Regions from separate parts of the Viridibacillus sp. NPDC093762 genome, predicted to be linked through region 1. Evidence: riboswitches for the same ligand, from Rfam matches in the RefSeq annotation. Region 1 holds a riboswitch; the other holds the start of a gene.
What was found. Region 1 has a riboswitch for cobalamin ahead of ACQKM9_RS13025 (Ig-like domain-containing protein). Riboswitches for the same ligand answer to the same signal wherever they lie in the genome.
Positions count from the first base shown of each region.

Region 1 (7,713 bases):
TGCTGCTGCAACTCCAGCACCAACACCAGCAACTGTAGAGGCTGCACCGGCACCAGCTGTAGAAGCACCGAAAGCTGCACCAGTAGCACCTGTAGTTGTAGAAGAATCTTCTTCAACTGAACGTGTAATTGCTAGTCCAGCTGCTCGCAAATTAGCTCGTGAAAAAGGAATCGACTTAGCATCTGTATCTCCAGTAGATCCTCAAGGTCGAGTTCGCGTACAAGATGTAGCTGCACATGGTACAGCGCCAGCTGCTCCTGCTGCAAAACCAGCTGAGGCACCAAAAGCTGCTACTCCTGCAGTTGACGAATCTCGCGTGACAGTTGAAAAAATGTCTCGTCGTCGTCAAACAATCGCAACTCGTTTACTTGAAGTAAAACAAAGTACAGCAATGCTTACTACGTTCAACGAAATTGACATGACAAACGTTATGGCACTTCGTAGCCGTAAAAAAGATCAATTCCAAGAAAAACATGATGGTACTCGTCTAGGTTTCATGTCATTCTTTACAAAAGCAGTAGTAGCTGCACTTAAAAAATATCCATACGTTAATGCTCAAATCGTAGGTAACGAAATCCACCTAAATAACTTCTATGATGTTGGTGTTGCTGTATCTACTGACGATGGTTTAGTAGTACCAGTTGTTCGCGATTGCGACCGTAAAAACTTTGCTGAAATCGAAGATGCAATCGGTGGTCTTGCTAAAAAAGCACGCGACAAAAAATTACAAATTGCTGACCTACAAGGTGGTTCATTCACAATCACTAATGGTGGTGTATTCGGATCATTAATGTCTACGCCAATCATGAATGGTACTCAAGCAGCTATCTTAGGTATGCATACAATCCAAAAACGTCCAATCGCTGTTGGTGATGAAGTACAAATTCGTCCAATGATGTACGTTGCACTATCTTATGACCACCGCATTATTGATGGTAAAGATTCTGTAGGATTCTTAAAAACTGTAAAAGAATTACTTGAAAACCCTGAAGACCTATTATTAGAATCTTGATTTATAGATTTAACTTAATGTAAGAAAATAATAAGCCCTACACACCTTTTAAAAGTGTGCAGGGCTTATTTTATTAAGTATAAAGAGAAGTGGGAATGGATGAAAAAATAACTTAATTCTGAGCTTTCAATCAAGTTATTTTAACATTTGTTTTTAATGATGGGCAATGTTGCTTTTGTGAACAGGCGTAGATAGACAAGGTAGAAAGTACGGTTTCCTTAGAAGTAGTACTTAGTAGTTCTGTCGCTATACGTTGTAATTGATAGTTTTCAATAGTAGTCAATTTTTGTGGATTCATATGTCGTTCCATGCTATTCACCTCTTATATTCATTATAAGAACATTCGTTCCTTTATTCAAGGGGAAATGACAATAAAATCGGACAAATGTGGTAAATTCTTTTATGTTTACAATGGAAGTGAAAGTGAAAGTGAAAGTGAAAGTGAAATTGAAGCAAGGTATACATATTAATAGAGGGTATATAAATAGCCCATTGCTTAAATAATATTCAATGAGCTAAATCATATTGCTTTCTATAAACTTATGGTCTGAAAAAATTCATCGTATTGTTTCTTTCATTAATTGATTCATTTGGTTACTTAGTAACCCTAGCTCTTCTATAATTGTACTGAAGTCTTGTACTAGCTCAGCTTGTTCATTTGAAGCAGAATTGATCTGACTCATGCTGCCCATTAAACCTTGTAAATTTTGTGTGATGTTTTTCAGTGAATCTTCAATCTTTTCGGTAGCCGACTTTGTTTCTAGAGATAGTTTTCGTACTTCTTGAGCAACAATATTAAATCCAGCACCATGCTGACCTGCTCGTGCGGCTTCAATAGAAGCGTTTAACCCTAGCAAATTCGTTTGTTGGGAAATTGATTTGATAAAGTCTGTAACGCTATGAGAAGCTTCTGAGTCTGCAAGGGCTTGGCGAGATTGAGCAGTAATTTCAGTACTTGTTGCTGCTAGCTCCTCTGAATGAGAGGCAACAAGATGTACTTTATCCTGTAAACCTATGACAGCATTTTGTAGATGGTCCATATAAGATTGTAACTTTTCTTGTTTTTCCATAGAAAATACTAAACTAAAAGCTCCAATTACATGTCCATTTTCTTTAATTGGATATATATTCGTGTGAAGTAAAACCCCGTAAAATTCTGCAGGTATATCTTTCGTAACGTTTTTCCCGGAGAAGGCTCTTCGCAATTCTTCAGTATTCTCCATAGTGTCACCAGTTTTTACTCCCAGATCAACTTTAGTTCCTGGAGATGCAAAGTAAACCTTGTTTTGATCTCGCTCAACTATACTTACAAAGATTTCATTATTGAATGCCATTTGTATGTATGGTGTAGCCTGTTTTAATACTTCTAATAAACTCAAATAAAAAACCTCTCTTCTATATACTAGTTATCCGATATAAGTAATTTGTATCTACAAATATTTCGTTTATAGATAAAAATAACTATGTTTATCATATCTTATATTACATATAGAGTAAATATTTTGATTATTCGAAAGGGGAAAATTTAGATAAACCTACTTTGTATCGACGAAATTTGAAGGGAGAAAAGAAACTACTTCAAAAATAGCTCAAATTCAATTCGTGTAACTATAAAACTTCGAATAATGTTGAAACTGATTGAGTAGTGAACTATTAAAAAAATAAAAGGTCGTCTTTTAAGACAACCTTTAAACTTATAATAATTTTTTGCTTTTTTTAATATCCGTAGTCGAATCATCTGTATAATTAATCATTGTCTTACCAATAGTCAGCAATGTTAAAAACATAACTCCTACTCCAACCGCTAAATAAAACATCGCAAACACTTTACCCAGATTTGTAGTTGGCGTGAGTGAAGTATCTACACCACTCGGAATCAGACTAACAACACAAAAGTATATGGCATCAATTATAGACCATCCTTCTACCTTTGTATAAAACATCGTGCCTGACAAAAGGATAAAAAATAATGTAGTAGACAATGAAATAAATAACGGTTGTTTAAAAGCACGGATTAAAGCCTTTAAAAGGCGTTTTGTAGTTAAAATAAATGAAATCATACATTCTCTCACTCTCTTGCTATATGAAACTAGTATACAACAGATAGGAGATAAATAAATAGTCTTCTAAGAGTGGTTCTAAATGCCTATATAAATTTGAAGTGATAATAACATAAAACTATATTTGGCCATCAAGACCATAAAAATTTGATAATATGATATAGTGAATACAAATTGTGGTCTATACGATTCTTTTTTTATTGATATTAATAAAACAGCTATATTTAATGTCGAACTCTCCTAAAAGACTATTGAGAGTGTTAATTACATTGAAAATATCGTATTAAAAATTTGATTCGGAGGAATTAAGGTGAATAACATGCTGAAAAAACTAAGCGTCATTTTCATGGCTATGATCTTTTTAGGAGGTTTAGCAAGCCCTCAATATGCTAAAGCAAGTGCTTCAAAAACAAAACAAGTAACGCTTACTGAAAAGAGTAGGTTGTTTACTAAGCAAGGTGGATATGGAAGAAAATCTACAGTAGCTGCAAAAAAGAAAGTAACGATTATAAAAACAACTAAAGATAAATGGATGCAAACAAAAGATAAAAAGTGGATAAAAGACGGTTTTACTGGTGATTATGTCTATCTTTCAAAAAAAACAACGACTTATAAAAAAGAAAAAGGATCTAAATCAGCAACGAAACTTCCAGCTGGAATATATAAAGTGAGTGCTGCCAATACAAATGGTTGGATTAAAGTTAAAAAAGGTAGCAAGACATACTGGATTAAATCTGGGGAATTTGTCGATAGTTACAGTGATTTAGGAAATAAAAAAATGCAAGACCAAATAGTTACTATTTTAAATAAAGAACGTGCAAAAAAGAATTTGAAGCCTTTAAAGCAAGATCCAAAACTAACAAAGCTTGCGATAATTCGATCATTAGATATGGAGAAAAATCGCTATTTCAGCCATACAAGCCCAACTTATGGAAGCTGGTCTAACCTCCTAAAAGGATCTGATTATAACACATATGCATCAGGAGAGAATATTGCAGCAGGTTATCCAACAGCAACGAGTTTCATGAAAGGATGGATGAATTCCCCTGGCCATAAAGCAAATATTCTATCACCCAATTATCAAAAAGTTGGAATAGGTATAGTTGTCTCGGGTAAAGGTGCTCAATATCCAACATATGGAACACAAATTTTTGCCAAATAGGTAGAAAACCCCCTATTGTCCAAGAACATGAGGGAGTTTACTATTTTGATAACTTCTTAACCTTATTCTCTTTTACATCCCATCGTTTTGAATATTCAGTTATAATAGAGTGGATATATATATAGGGGTTTTCTATATGGTATTACATATGAAAGAGGTAAGTTTGAAAAGAGAAGGGCAATGGATTCTAGAAAATATTAATTGGCAAGTAGAAAAAGGAGAGCATTGGGAAGTGCAACACTTTCTTCATTTTTCGATATTCCAGTAGAAGTTATTTGGCAAAATAATCGTCCATTATTATCAAAGCAGAATTAAAAGAATTTAAAAACTAGTTGTTGAATTTTATATAAGATTCGACAGCTAGTTTTTTTATAATGAATAACAATTATTTGGATTGTTTTTCCAATAACGTGATAATCCTATCTAATTTTTCATTTAGTTCAGTAGATTCATTCTTTGGTGTGGTATTAATAATGATTCTTCTAATAAATAGCATAAAAGAAATCGTACCTAATATAATTAAAGCAATAACAATAAAAAGTATAAGTATATCTCCAAAATTAGCCACCTTTTGCCTCCTTTATTCATTTCCGCTATTAAAATAGTATTATATTCAATTTTAACATGTTTTTAGGATTCATGCGGTTCAAATATTGATAAATTCATTGATAAATACAATTTTGGAATTGAGATAAATACAATTCTTCTTTGATTAATATAAGAATTTGATATGAAATGGATAAAATATCAAAAATAAATCATTATCCAATAGATTAATTTTCAATATTATGATAAGTTTATAACAAGTGAATATTGAATGCCAGAATTAGGTGTAGTACATACATAAAAGGGAATTCGGTGAAATGCCGAGGCTGTATCCGCAACTGTAAATGCTGATGAAATAAGGAAATACCACTGTTTTATACGGGAAGGTCCTTTGAGTAAATTGATGCTAAGCCAGGAGACCTATCTAATTCAGAGCGTATATCTACTCTTCGGAATAAAGTGAGATTACGGCAAAACAATCTATATTAGACAAAACTGTTGTCCTATATTTCTTTGTATTTATGCTATTTCTCTATGGGGAAATAGCTTTTTTCATTGTTAAGAACTTTTAAATTCCTTCATTTAAAACATAAGTGAAAGTTATTTAATCTATTAGCATGAAAAAGCCGAATTCCGAATCCAACAAACCTAAATAAAATCGGAGGAATTCAAATGTTAAAACGTTCAATTAGCATGATGTTTGCTTTTGTTATGCTACTATCACTACTATCGCCGTTTACAGCTCAAGCTGAAAATAATACGGTAGTAAACAATGCATCTCAAACAACATCACCACAAGTAATCAAAGAAAAACTAGTGAACTCACTAGAAAAGGCAAAACAATATTATATTACTAACAACCAAACTATTAGTTCTAGGGTAATTAGTTCCCACAGTGGCTACTGGTCATTATCAGCAATGTATGCACTAGGTATGGATATTAAAAACTACAAGTGGGCAGAGGGCTCAGAAGTTACAAGTGAACAATCTTATTGGGTAAAACCTAAAACGGCTGCTTCAAGCACTTCAAATGAAGACGCAGGTACTATTATAGGTGCTTATATTCTTGGGTTAGATCCTACCAGCCTTGGACAACGCAATATTGTTGAAGATTTACAAAATAAACAAAAAGCTGATGGTAGCTTTTTTACACCATATGGTGAATCTTGGGCATCAATTGCGCTAGGATTAGCAAATGCAGACTATGATAAAGCCAAACATTTAGAAGTAATTTTAAAGAAACAAAATAATTCAGGATTATTCTCTGGATTTGGTTCATCTGATGACTTAGATGTAACAGGCTGGAATTTAACGGCATTAACGCTATTAAATAATGCTGATAAGTCCAATGAAATAATTAACGAATCTATTAAAAAAGCAGTAGACGGTATTCATGCAAAATATCAAAAAGATGGTTTTGTTAATAATACGAACTCAATGGCAAGTATTATTATGGGACTAGCTTCAGCTGGAGAGGATTTAACAACGGACAAATGGAGCTATGAAAAAGACGGTAAAAAAGTTAACATTCTTGAAAAAATGATTGATGATTACCAATTAGAAGACGGATCATTTAAATGGATGATCAAAGATACTAAAACTAACTTAATGGCGACTGAACAAGTAATCATTGCGTTAGCAGACGCATTGAATGGAAAATCAACATTTGCAAGATTAGCAGATGGGGAAATACCAAATACTAATCCACCAGTGGAAAATCCAGATACTGAAGGCCCAACAGAACTTACAGTGGGTACAATTTCAAACAAAACTACTTCTGTAACAGGAACAACAGAAGCAAATGCAACAGTCTCAATATACAATGGAACTAAACTTCTAACATCAACAAAAGCTAGTAGTAAAGGAACTTACACGTTAAAGATTCCTGCACAAAAAGCGAATGTGAAATTAGTAGTAAAGACGACAGATGTAACCGGCAATGCTGGTGTAACAAAAACAATTACTGTATTAGATAAAATCGGCCCAACAAAACTTACAATAGGAACAATTTCAAACAAAACAACTACTGTAAAAGGAACTACAGAAGCTAAAGCAACAGTTTCTATTTATAAAGGCTCAAAACTACTTACATCAACAAAAGCGAGTAGCAAAGGTAACTATAAGCTGAAGATTACAAAACAAAAAGAGAACGTAAAATTAGTTGTAAAAACGAAAGATACAGTAGGTAATAAAGGCGTATCAAAAACAATTATTGTAAAAGATAAAATTGCACCGAAAAAACCAACAGTATCTAAAATCACTTCGAAAACTACAAAAGTAAAAGGTAAAACTGAAGCAAAAGCAACAATTACAATATACAATAGTAAACACAAAAAAATTGGCTCAGCTAAAGCATCCAGCAAAGGTAATTTTAGTGTGAAAATCAAAAAACAAAAAGCAAATTCTAAGCTATCAATTTACGCGAAGGATCCAGCAGGAAATAAAAGTAGCAAACTTAGCGTGAAAGTGAAGTAATGGTCATATGAAAAAGGGCAGTCCAAAAAGTCGGTAAAAACCGGCCTTTGAGGGCTACTCTTTTTCTTTTTATTTGGATCTGTCTAATTTGATTATTGTTTTGATCAAATGATAAACAAAACTTAAATCACCTAAATTGGAAGGGTTTTGGAGATATTTACAGATAATTCACGTAGTGCAAAACCTTCAAGGAGTTGATTATTTAATTACTATTTTAGAAAACATAAAAGATTTAGCTTTTTTATTACTATTCATTTCGAGCGCTATTTATTGTAAGCAGCTTAAATTAACTAAGTGGAAAAGAAAACTTTCTAAAGGCGAGATGACAATGTATCTTATTACTTCAATTGCACTACCTGTTTACGCAGCTATTTATATGCTTCTCCTTCTGGGAACATAAATATGCTGTATTGTAATATATTATATTAGGCAATTACATAAATCAGAGGTTGAATACA
Region 1 covers NZ_JBNNUK010000009.1:133,213-140,925, forward strand. The annotation lists gene odhB (2-oxoglutarate dehydrogenase complex dihydrolipoyllysine-residue succinyltransferase) at 1-1,012, shown strand, start outside; gene ACQKM9_RS12995 (hypothetical protein) at 1,143-1,322, opposite strand; gene ACQKM9_RS13000 (methyl-accepting chemotaxis protein) at 1,570-2,391, opposite strand; gene ACQKM9_RS13005 (ion channel) at 2,707-3,072, opposite strand; gene ACQKM9_RS13010 (CAP domain-containing protein) at 3,392-4,234, shown strand; gene ACQKM9_RS13015 (hypothetical protein) at 4,371-4,502, shown strand; gene ACQKM9_RS13020 (DUF4083 family protein) at 4,620-4,802, opposite strand; cobalamin riboswitch at 5,046-5,222, shown strand; gene ACQKM9_RS13025 (Ig-like domain-containing protein) at 5,453-7,255, shown strand; gene ACQKM9_RS13030 (hypothetical protein) at 7,431-7,655, shown strand.

Region 2 (7,713 bases), on a different contig from region 1:
CCGTATAGCACCGAGAATTCATCGCAATAATTAATTCTTTAGAACGCTGAAACACATGGACAAATAAGGAGGAAACAAGTAACCCTAACGAATTAATACTTTGTTTTACAGTTAAATAACCAAGACGAGAATTTTGTGCTTGATGAATTTTAAGTGATGTTTCCAAAAAAACAAAAATGAAGCGATATGTGATCTCGGTTAATTCGATTAATAATGCTGGTACTTTCAGCTTACTTAAGACATGTAAAATATCATGTACAGGTGTAGTCAATGTTAAGAAGTATAAGCAACTAATACTACTTAGCACTGTAAAAAATAATTGAATTGCCGTCTCAACACTATTTTCCGTAATAAAAATATGTAATCCTAGAAATTTAGTTGTCCAAAGTGATGAGGTAATTAAGGAATAGTTACTTGAAAATGAAATCAAAATGGTCAGCATACTCGATAATAGGAAAAAACTAGGTACTAATAATAACTTGAAATAATATTTAAAAGGAATTTTTGCACCTAAAATTGTAAAAGCACTCATCACAATAAGTGTGATGAGTGATACAAGTGTGTCTCTCACAGTTAACGAAAATAACATCAGAAAAAAGGTAAATACCATTTTTTCTATTGGATGAATATGCTGCCAACGATTCATATAAGCATATTTATCAATAAGAAGCATCTTATATTTGCCCCTCTTTATTTTTAACAGTATCTTTTCGTTTGTATTTACCTCTTGTTAAACCAACAAAGTAACCGATAAAGCCAGCACCAATCGCTGCTTGAAGACAGAATAATAGACTTTCGATTTCACCACTTGGTGGTTCCCAAATACTTGAGAACCAAGGCTCATAAGAAGCATTTATTTCACCAATGGCAGCTTCAGCTTCACCATCAGCCCCTCCGAATTCAGCTCCTTTTTGAATGAAAAGAGGGAAGATTGCAAGAATGACAACGATTGAGATTAGTATTAGATTTTTTTTCAACGTTGTTCAGCCCCTTTCGAGAGAACGCGCAGCGCTTTTAGCTCAGCTACGTTGTATTTTTTTAAGAAATTCATAATGACCACAGTTAAAATACCTTCAGAAATAGCTAAAGGAATTTGCGTTAATGCGAAAATACTACTGAATTTAGTGAAAGAAGCAAAGAATCCACCGACTTCAGAAGGGAAAGCAAGTGCTAATTGAATAGAAGTGACTAGATAAGTGCCAAGATCACCTAAAGTTGCAGCCAAAAATACAGCAAATGCAAAAGGTAAGCCTGCTTTAGAAGTCCCTTTGTATACACCGTAAGCAATTAGAGGACCAACGACTGCCATTGAAAAAGCATTTGCACCAAGTGTAGTTAAGCCACCGTGAGCTAAAAGCAATGATTGGAATAAAAGAACAATAAAACCTACAATACTCATTGCAAATGGTCCAAATAATACAGTTCCTAAACCTACACCAGTAGGGTGAGAACAACTACCTGTAACAGAAGGGATTTTAAGTGCAGATAAAACAAAAGCAAAAGCCCCAGATAAGCCAAGCATCATTTTAGTATCTGGATTTTCCTTAATTGTTTTACTTATTGATCGGAAACCAATAATCAAAAACGGAATTGTTACTGCCCACCAAAAGATAGCCCATTCAACAGGTAAGAACCCCTCCATAATGTGCATGGCAAATGCTTGTTTTGGAACAATCATGACAAATGCTAAAAAGTAGATTATTTTCCAGATAAATATTAATTTTAACTTATTCATATTATTCTCCCTTTTGTTTATGTATTTTTATTGGATATACAGTGATATACAAATAACACCTCCTATGAAATACCTCTCTAGATAGGGCGTACAGCAATTTTTTTAAATAAAAAAGCACCTCTTTCATAGAAAGAAGTGCGTGAAGGAAAAGTCATCAAAAAATAAGACTTACTCACTTTCACACCCATCCTCGTAGGTTGAAACAGTTCCTCACTTTATGGCAGGTCTCCTGGCTTAGATTCATCATTTTGCTACAGCCTTCCCGTCATTTGACAGTGACATCTTGTAGCAAAACTCCTCAATACAGTGGCGGGACCGCGCCGGATTAACACCGACTTCCCTTTTCAGTTAAACGCTAATTTAACACCATAAAGTTTATTGAATTGTTTGATTTCAGAATATAGTGTATCATGGGAAATTTCTTTCTACTAGATTTTTTTTATGTGATTTTCAAAAATATTGAAAATGAGTAGTAAAGTAGATATAACTGTTTTGAACGACTTTATATAGGTGAAAATGCAAACTTTAAATTATGACAAGATAATATTCATAAAAAAACTATTTGAATCTAGTAAAATTTAGTATATGATAGTTACAGATTTAGAATTTACTGAATAATACAATTGAATATCAAATTTAAAAGTGCCGACATGTTTGGACTATTGAGCATGTTGGATAATAGGGAAATCGGTTAGAATCCGATGCAGCCCCCGCTACTGTACCGCTGATGAAATGATAATACTCACTGGTGAAATACTGGGAAGAGATCAAAGTAAAGTGACGCGTAAGCCAGGAAACCTGCTTTTATAATTATGAACGATACTTTTCGGAGGGAAAGGTGAAGGCTACAGTGGACGACGCTTATTTTTTGTGTTGTCTGAATAATCTAGTTTTTAAACCTTAATTCTTTGAATTAAGGTTTTTTTATTTGCCAAAATAGATAACTAGTTGCCAATTCACCCTATTTCCATAGATTTTTCTTGAAAAATGATGAACATCGTATGGGAGGAACACTATGACAACTTGGAATTTAGAAAGTATGAAAAGCCATTTGCTTATTTGCAATGGCAGTAGTTGTTTGAAGAAAGGCGCGGAAGAGGTAACGCTGGCAGTCAGAGATGAGATTGCTATGCTTGAGATTGACGAACAAATACATACTACTCGAACTCGCTGTAATGGGCGTTGCAAAGATGCCTGTGTCGTAATTGCATATCCACAAGGTACTTGGTATAAAGCTGAATCTCCTGAAATTGGTCGTCAAATTGTACGTGATTGTATGGATCAGCAAGTTGCACCTCATGTTGTATACCAAACAATTAATGGCAACATGACGCAAAACCCGACATCAGGAGCGATTAAAGGTATTTCGAAAAACAAATAGTTAGATGTAACGAAAAGGAGATGTTTGAATGTCGCAACTTGGAAAACTTTATGTAGTCGGTTTTGGTCCAGGTGATTTTAAACATATTACAACTAGAGCAGTTGAAGCATTGCAAGAAAGTGATTTCATTATCGGTTATAAAACGTACGTTGAACTCATTCAAGATTTAATTGATAGTAATACAGCAGTCATCAGTACAGGTATGACTGAAGAAGTTTCTCGGGCTCAAGAAGCTGTAAGACAAGCTGAAAATGGTAAAAAAGTGGCAGTTATTTCAAGTGGAGATTCCGGTGTCTACGGAATGGCCGGACTAGTTTATGAAGTGTTAATCGAAAAGGGATGGACAGAAGAAACTGGTGTTGAAATTGAAGTTATTCCTGGTATTTCGGCTATTAACTCTTGTGCTTCTTTACTTGGCGCACCAGTCATGCATGATTCATGTACGATCAGCTTAAGTGACCATCTAACTCCATGGGATTTAATAGCAAAACGTGTGGAAGCTGCGGCAATGGCGGATTTTGTAATAGCTCTTTACAATCCACGTAGTGGCCGTCGTACACGCCAAATTGTCGAAACACAACGTATTTTACTACAGTATCGTTCACCTGAAACACCAGTAGGGTTAGTAAAAAGCGCCTATCGTGATAGACAAAATATCATCATTACTAATTTAAAAGATATGTTGAATCATGATATTGGCATGTTAACGACAGTTGTCATCGGCAATTCATCGACATTTTTGTATGACAATAAGATGATTACACCTCGTGGTTACCAAAGAAAGTACACATTGAATGCCGAAAAACAACCACTTAAACCACATCAACGCTTGAAAGAAGAGGCTGAGCCATGGGCAATGGACCAAGAAACCGGTATTCAGCGTAGTCAAAATATTGAAAGTACACCTGCTTTAGAAAGAGCCCAGCTACAGTCAGTTATAAAAACAGAACCAAAACCTGAAATTAGCTCTTTTGAAATGGCATTAGATGCATTAACTCGTGTGACGGGTCAACAAGTGGAAACTCAAACTACTTTTGTACAACAAGAAATGGAATCTATTTTCGAATTAGCCGTAAGCCCTGGGGTTGCCAATAAAAGATTTACACCAAAACAAATGTTGACATTAGCTGAAGTAGTTGGAGAAAAAGGGACAATGGAATATACACCAAATCATAATATTCTTTTGAAAATTCCAACAACAATACCAGATATCATTACAGCTAAACTGCAAGAAGCAAACTTTATTCTGTCACCAGTAGGTGATGTTGTCACAATAAAAGCATGTGATTTCTGTAATGGTGAAAAAACTGGCGGTATTCCATATGCAGAGGAACTTCAAGAAAAACTTGGCGGTCTGAACATGCCTAAAGAATTTAATATCGGTTTTAATGGCTGTGGTATGGCATGTTACAAAGCTGTGATGGAGGACGTCGGAATTGTCTATCGAAAAGGTAAATTTGATCTTTTTGTAGGTGCGAAACCAGTTGGTAGAACGGCTCATCCAGGACAACCGGTAGCAGAGGGCATCGAGCCTGAGAAAATTGTAGAAGTTGTCAGCAATATTGTTGAAGAATATCGTCAAAACGCACATCCGAACGAGCGCTTGTTCAAATACTTCAAACGTGTGAAGCGAATTCAAGGATTTAACTATCAAGATATGTCACCAAAAATTGAAATTGAACCTGCACCTTGCGGGGATTAACACTAAGGGGGAATTGTATTTATGAAAGCCATATTATTCGTAGGTCATGGTAGTCGTTTAGCAGAAGGTAATGCAGAGGTTAACAAATTTGTTGAGCAATTAAAGCCAACTTTAGATGATCAACTACTAGTAGAATCTTGTTTTTTAGAATTCGCATCACCAAACATTGCGCAGGGAATTGATAATTGTGTTGCTAAAGGTGCAACAGACATCCATGTTATTCCGATTATTTTATTACAAGCGGGACATTCGAAAATTCATATTCCAGCAGCGATTGACGAAGGTAAAGCAAAATATCCTACTGTAGAAATTACATATGGTCGTCCACTAGGTGTACATGAATCCATTTTCTCAATTTTAAAAGAGCGGTTAACAGAAGCTGGTTTCAATCATGAAGAGGAAAATAAAGATACAGCTATTTTATTAATCGCACGTGGTGGTAGTGACCCAGATGCTAATAGTGACTTTTATAAAATTGCCCGTATGCTTTGGGAACAGTTAAATGTTCGTACAGTAGAATGTGCATTTATGGGTGTAACTTACCCGACAGTTGAGGAAGGTATTGAAAGATGTCAGCAACTCGGAGCAAAAAAAGTAATTATGCTTCCTTACTTCCTATTCACAGGTATTCTGATGGAACGTATGGAAAAAATGGTTTTAAGTTATCAAACTACGTACCCTGAATTAGAAGTGAAATTAGCGGCTTACTTCGGTTATCATGCTGAACTAAAAACAGTATTAGCAGATAGAGTTGTAGAATCACTTCAAGGTGATGTGAAAATGAACTGTGATACTTGCCAATACCGTATCAATGCAATGGAATTTGTAGAGCATCATCACCATCATGACCATGATCATGAACACGGCCATCATCACCACCACGATCATGACCACCACCATGAACATGATCACGAACATGCTGGTACTGTAAAATGATTTTGTTTTTAGCAGGAACAAGCGATGCAAGAGAATTGGCGATAGAGTTACAACGAATTGGATACCCGATTTTAGCAACTGTTGTCACTGAATCAGCTGCAAAAAGTTTAGTTGAAGCAAATATAGAAACACATATTGGACGTCTAACAGCTGAAGATATGGCTCAATTTATTCAATCAAAAAATCTAAAAACTGTAGTTGATTCATCACATCCATTTGCAGAAGAGGCATCAAAAAACGCGCTAGAGGGTGCAAGATTAGCAAGTGTGCCATATATCCGTTATGAACGTGAAAGTCAGCAATTCGAAAATGACAAATTAATCTTAGTAAAAGACTACGAGGAAGCAGCGAATTTGGCGGCCAAAAAACGTGGTGTCATCATGCTGACAACTGGCAGTAAAACACTTGGTACATTTACTGAGAAGTTATTAGGTTTAGAGGATACAAGAGTCATTGCCCGTATGCTACCACGTTTAGATAACATGGAAAAATGCGCAGAGCTTGGTGTAGAGCAAAAGAATATTGTTGCTATTCAAGGTCCATTTTCAAAAGAGCTTAATATGGCACTTTATAAGCAATACGGTGTCACTTTAATGATTACAAAAGAAAGTGGCAAAGTAGGTTCAGTTGATGAAAAATTAACAGCAGCTCTAGAATGTGGCATTGAAACAATTATGATTGCAAGACCGAAAGTAGCTTATGAGAATGTTCATTCTACTTTTATAGATGTAATTCAAGCATTACAAACTCAACTTTCCCAAATTTAGGAGGCAGTCCAAATGGATTTTAGAACAGATTTTAAACCTTTAACAGTTGATCCAGATAAAATTTACGAACATAGTTTTGCTACTATTTTAGAGGAATATGGTCAGCATGATTTTACTGAAGATGAATGGAAAATCATTCGTCGTATTATTCATGCTTCAGCCGACTTTGATTTAGGTCGCTCAGTCATCATTCATCCAGATGCGATTGAAGCGGGTATTAGAGCTATTCGTTCTGGTAAAGCAGTTATCGCTGATGTGCAGATGATTGAAAGTGGTACAGGACATAAACGTTTCCAAAAACACGGAGGAGATGTATATTGCTACATTTCTGATGAAGATGTTTCGAAAGCAGCAAAAGAAGCAGGTGCTACACGTGCCATTATGTCAATGCAAAAAGCTGCGCATTTACATGAGGGTGGTATTTACGCAATTGGAAATGCACCAACTGCATTACTTGAATTGATTCGCTTAATTAAAGAAGGTGTAGTAAAACCTGATTTAATTATCGGAATGCCTGTTGGTTTTGTATCTGCTGCGGAATCAAAAGAAGAATTAGCTAAAATCACAGAAGTACCGTTTATTACGAACCTTGGACGCAAAGGTGGTAGTACCGTAACTGTTGCTGCACTTAATGCCATCTCATTATTAGCTGACCAGGCTTAACAATGCAAAAGAAAGAGAAAAAAGATCCATCGCAAATGCGTCATGGCTATACAACAGGTGCTTGTGCAACAGCAGTAACAAAAGCAGCTTTAACGGCTCTTATTACTGGCGAAGCACAAGAAACAGCAACGATCCATTTGCCGGTGGGCCGAGATGCGACATTTACCATAGAGAAAAATACCTTTGTAGGAAATTCAGTAAGTTGTGAGACGATAAAGGATGCTGGAGATGATCCAGATGCAACACATAAAGCATTGATTATTTCTACTGTCAGCTGGGGTGATCAACCTGGAATAATTTTAGATGGAGGAGTCGGCGTGGGACGAGTGACCAAGCCGGGTCTTCCTGTTCCTGTTGGAGAAGCTGCAATTAATCCAGTCCCAAGGAAAATGTTGAACACTACTGTCCAAGAAACGCTAGATGAATTTCAAATTGACCGTGGAGTAAAAGTTGTCATTTCTGTTCCTAATGGAGAAGAAATTGCAAAAAAGACGTTAAATGGTCGATTGGGAATTATCGGAGGTATTTC
Region 2 covers NZ_JBNNUK010000002.1:62,346-70,058, forward strand. The annotation lists gene cbiQ (cobalt ECF transporter T component CbiQ) at 1-673, opposite strand, end outside; gene ACQKM9_RS04135 (energy-coupling factor ABC transporter substrate-binding protein) at 675-977, opposite strand; gene ACQKM9_RS04140 (energy-coupling factor ABC transporter permease) at 974-1,735, opposite strand; cobalamin riboswitch at 1,938-2,121, opposite strand; cobalamin riboswitch at 2,359-2,555, shown strand; gene ACQKM9_RS04145 ((2Fe-2S) ferredoxin domain-containing protein) at 2,751-3,116, shown strand; gene cobJ (precorrin-3B C(17)-methyltransferase) at 3,145-4,818, shown strand; gene ACQKM9_RS04155 (sirohydrochlorin chelatase) at 4,840-5,754, shown strand; gene cobK (precorrin-6A reductase) at 5,751-6,521, shown strand; gene ACQKM9_RS04165 (precorrin-8X methylmutase) at 6,534-7,184, shown strand; gene ACQKM9_RS04170 (cobalt-precorrin-5B (C(1))-methyltransferase) at 7,187-7,713, shown strand, end outside.
Region 2: it holds a riboswitch for cobalamin, as region 1 does, so the genes downstream of both, ACQKM9_RS04140 (energy-coupling factor ABC transporter permease) here and ACQKM9_RS13025 (Ig-like domain-containing protein) in region 1, are expected to answer to the same signal.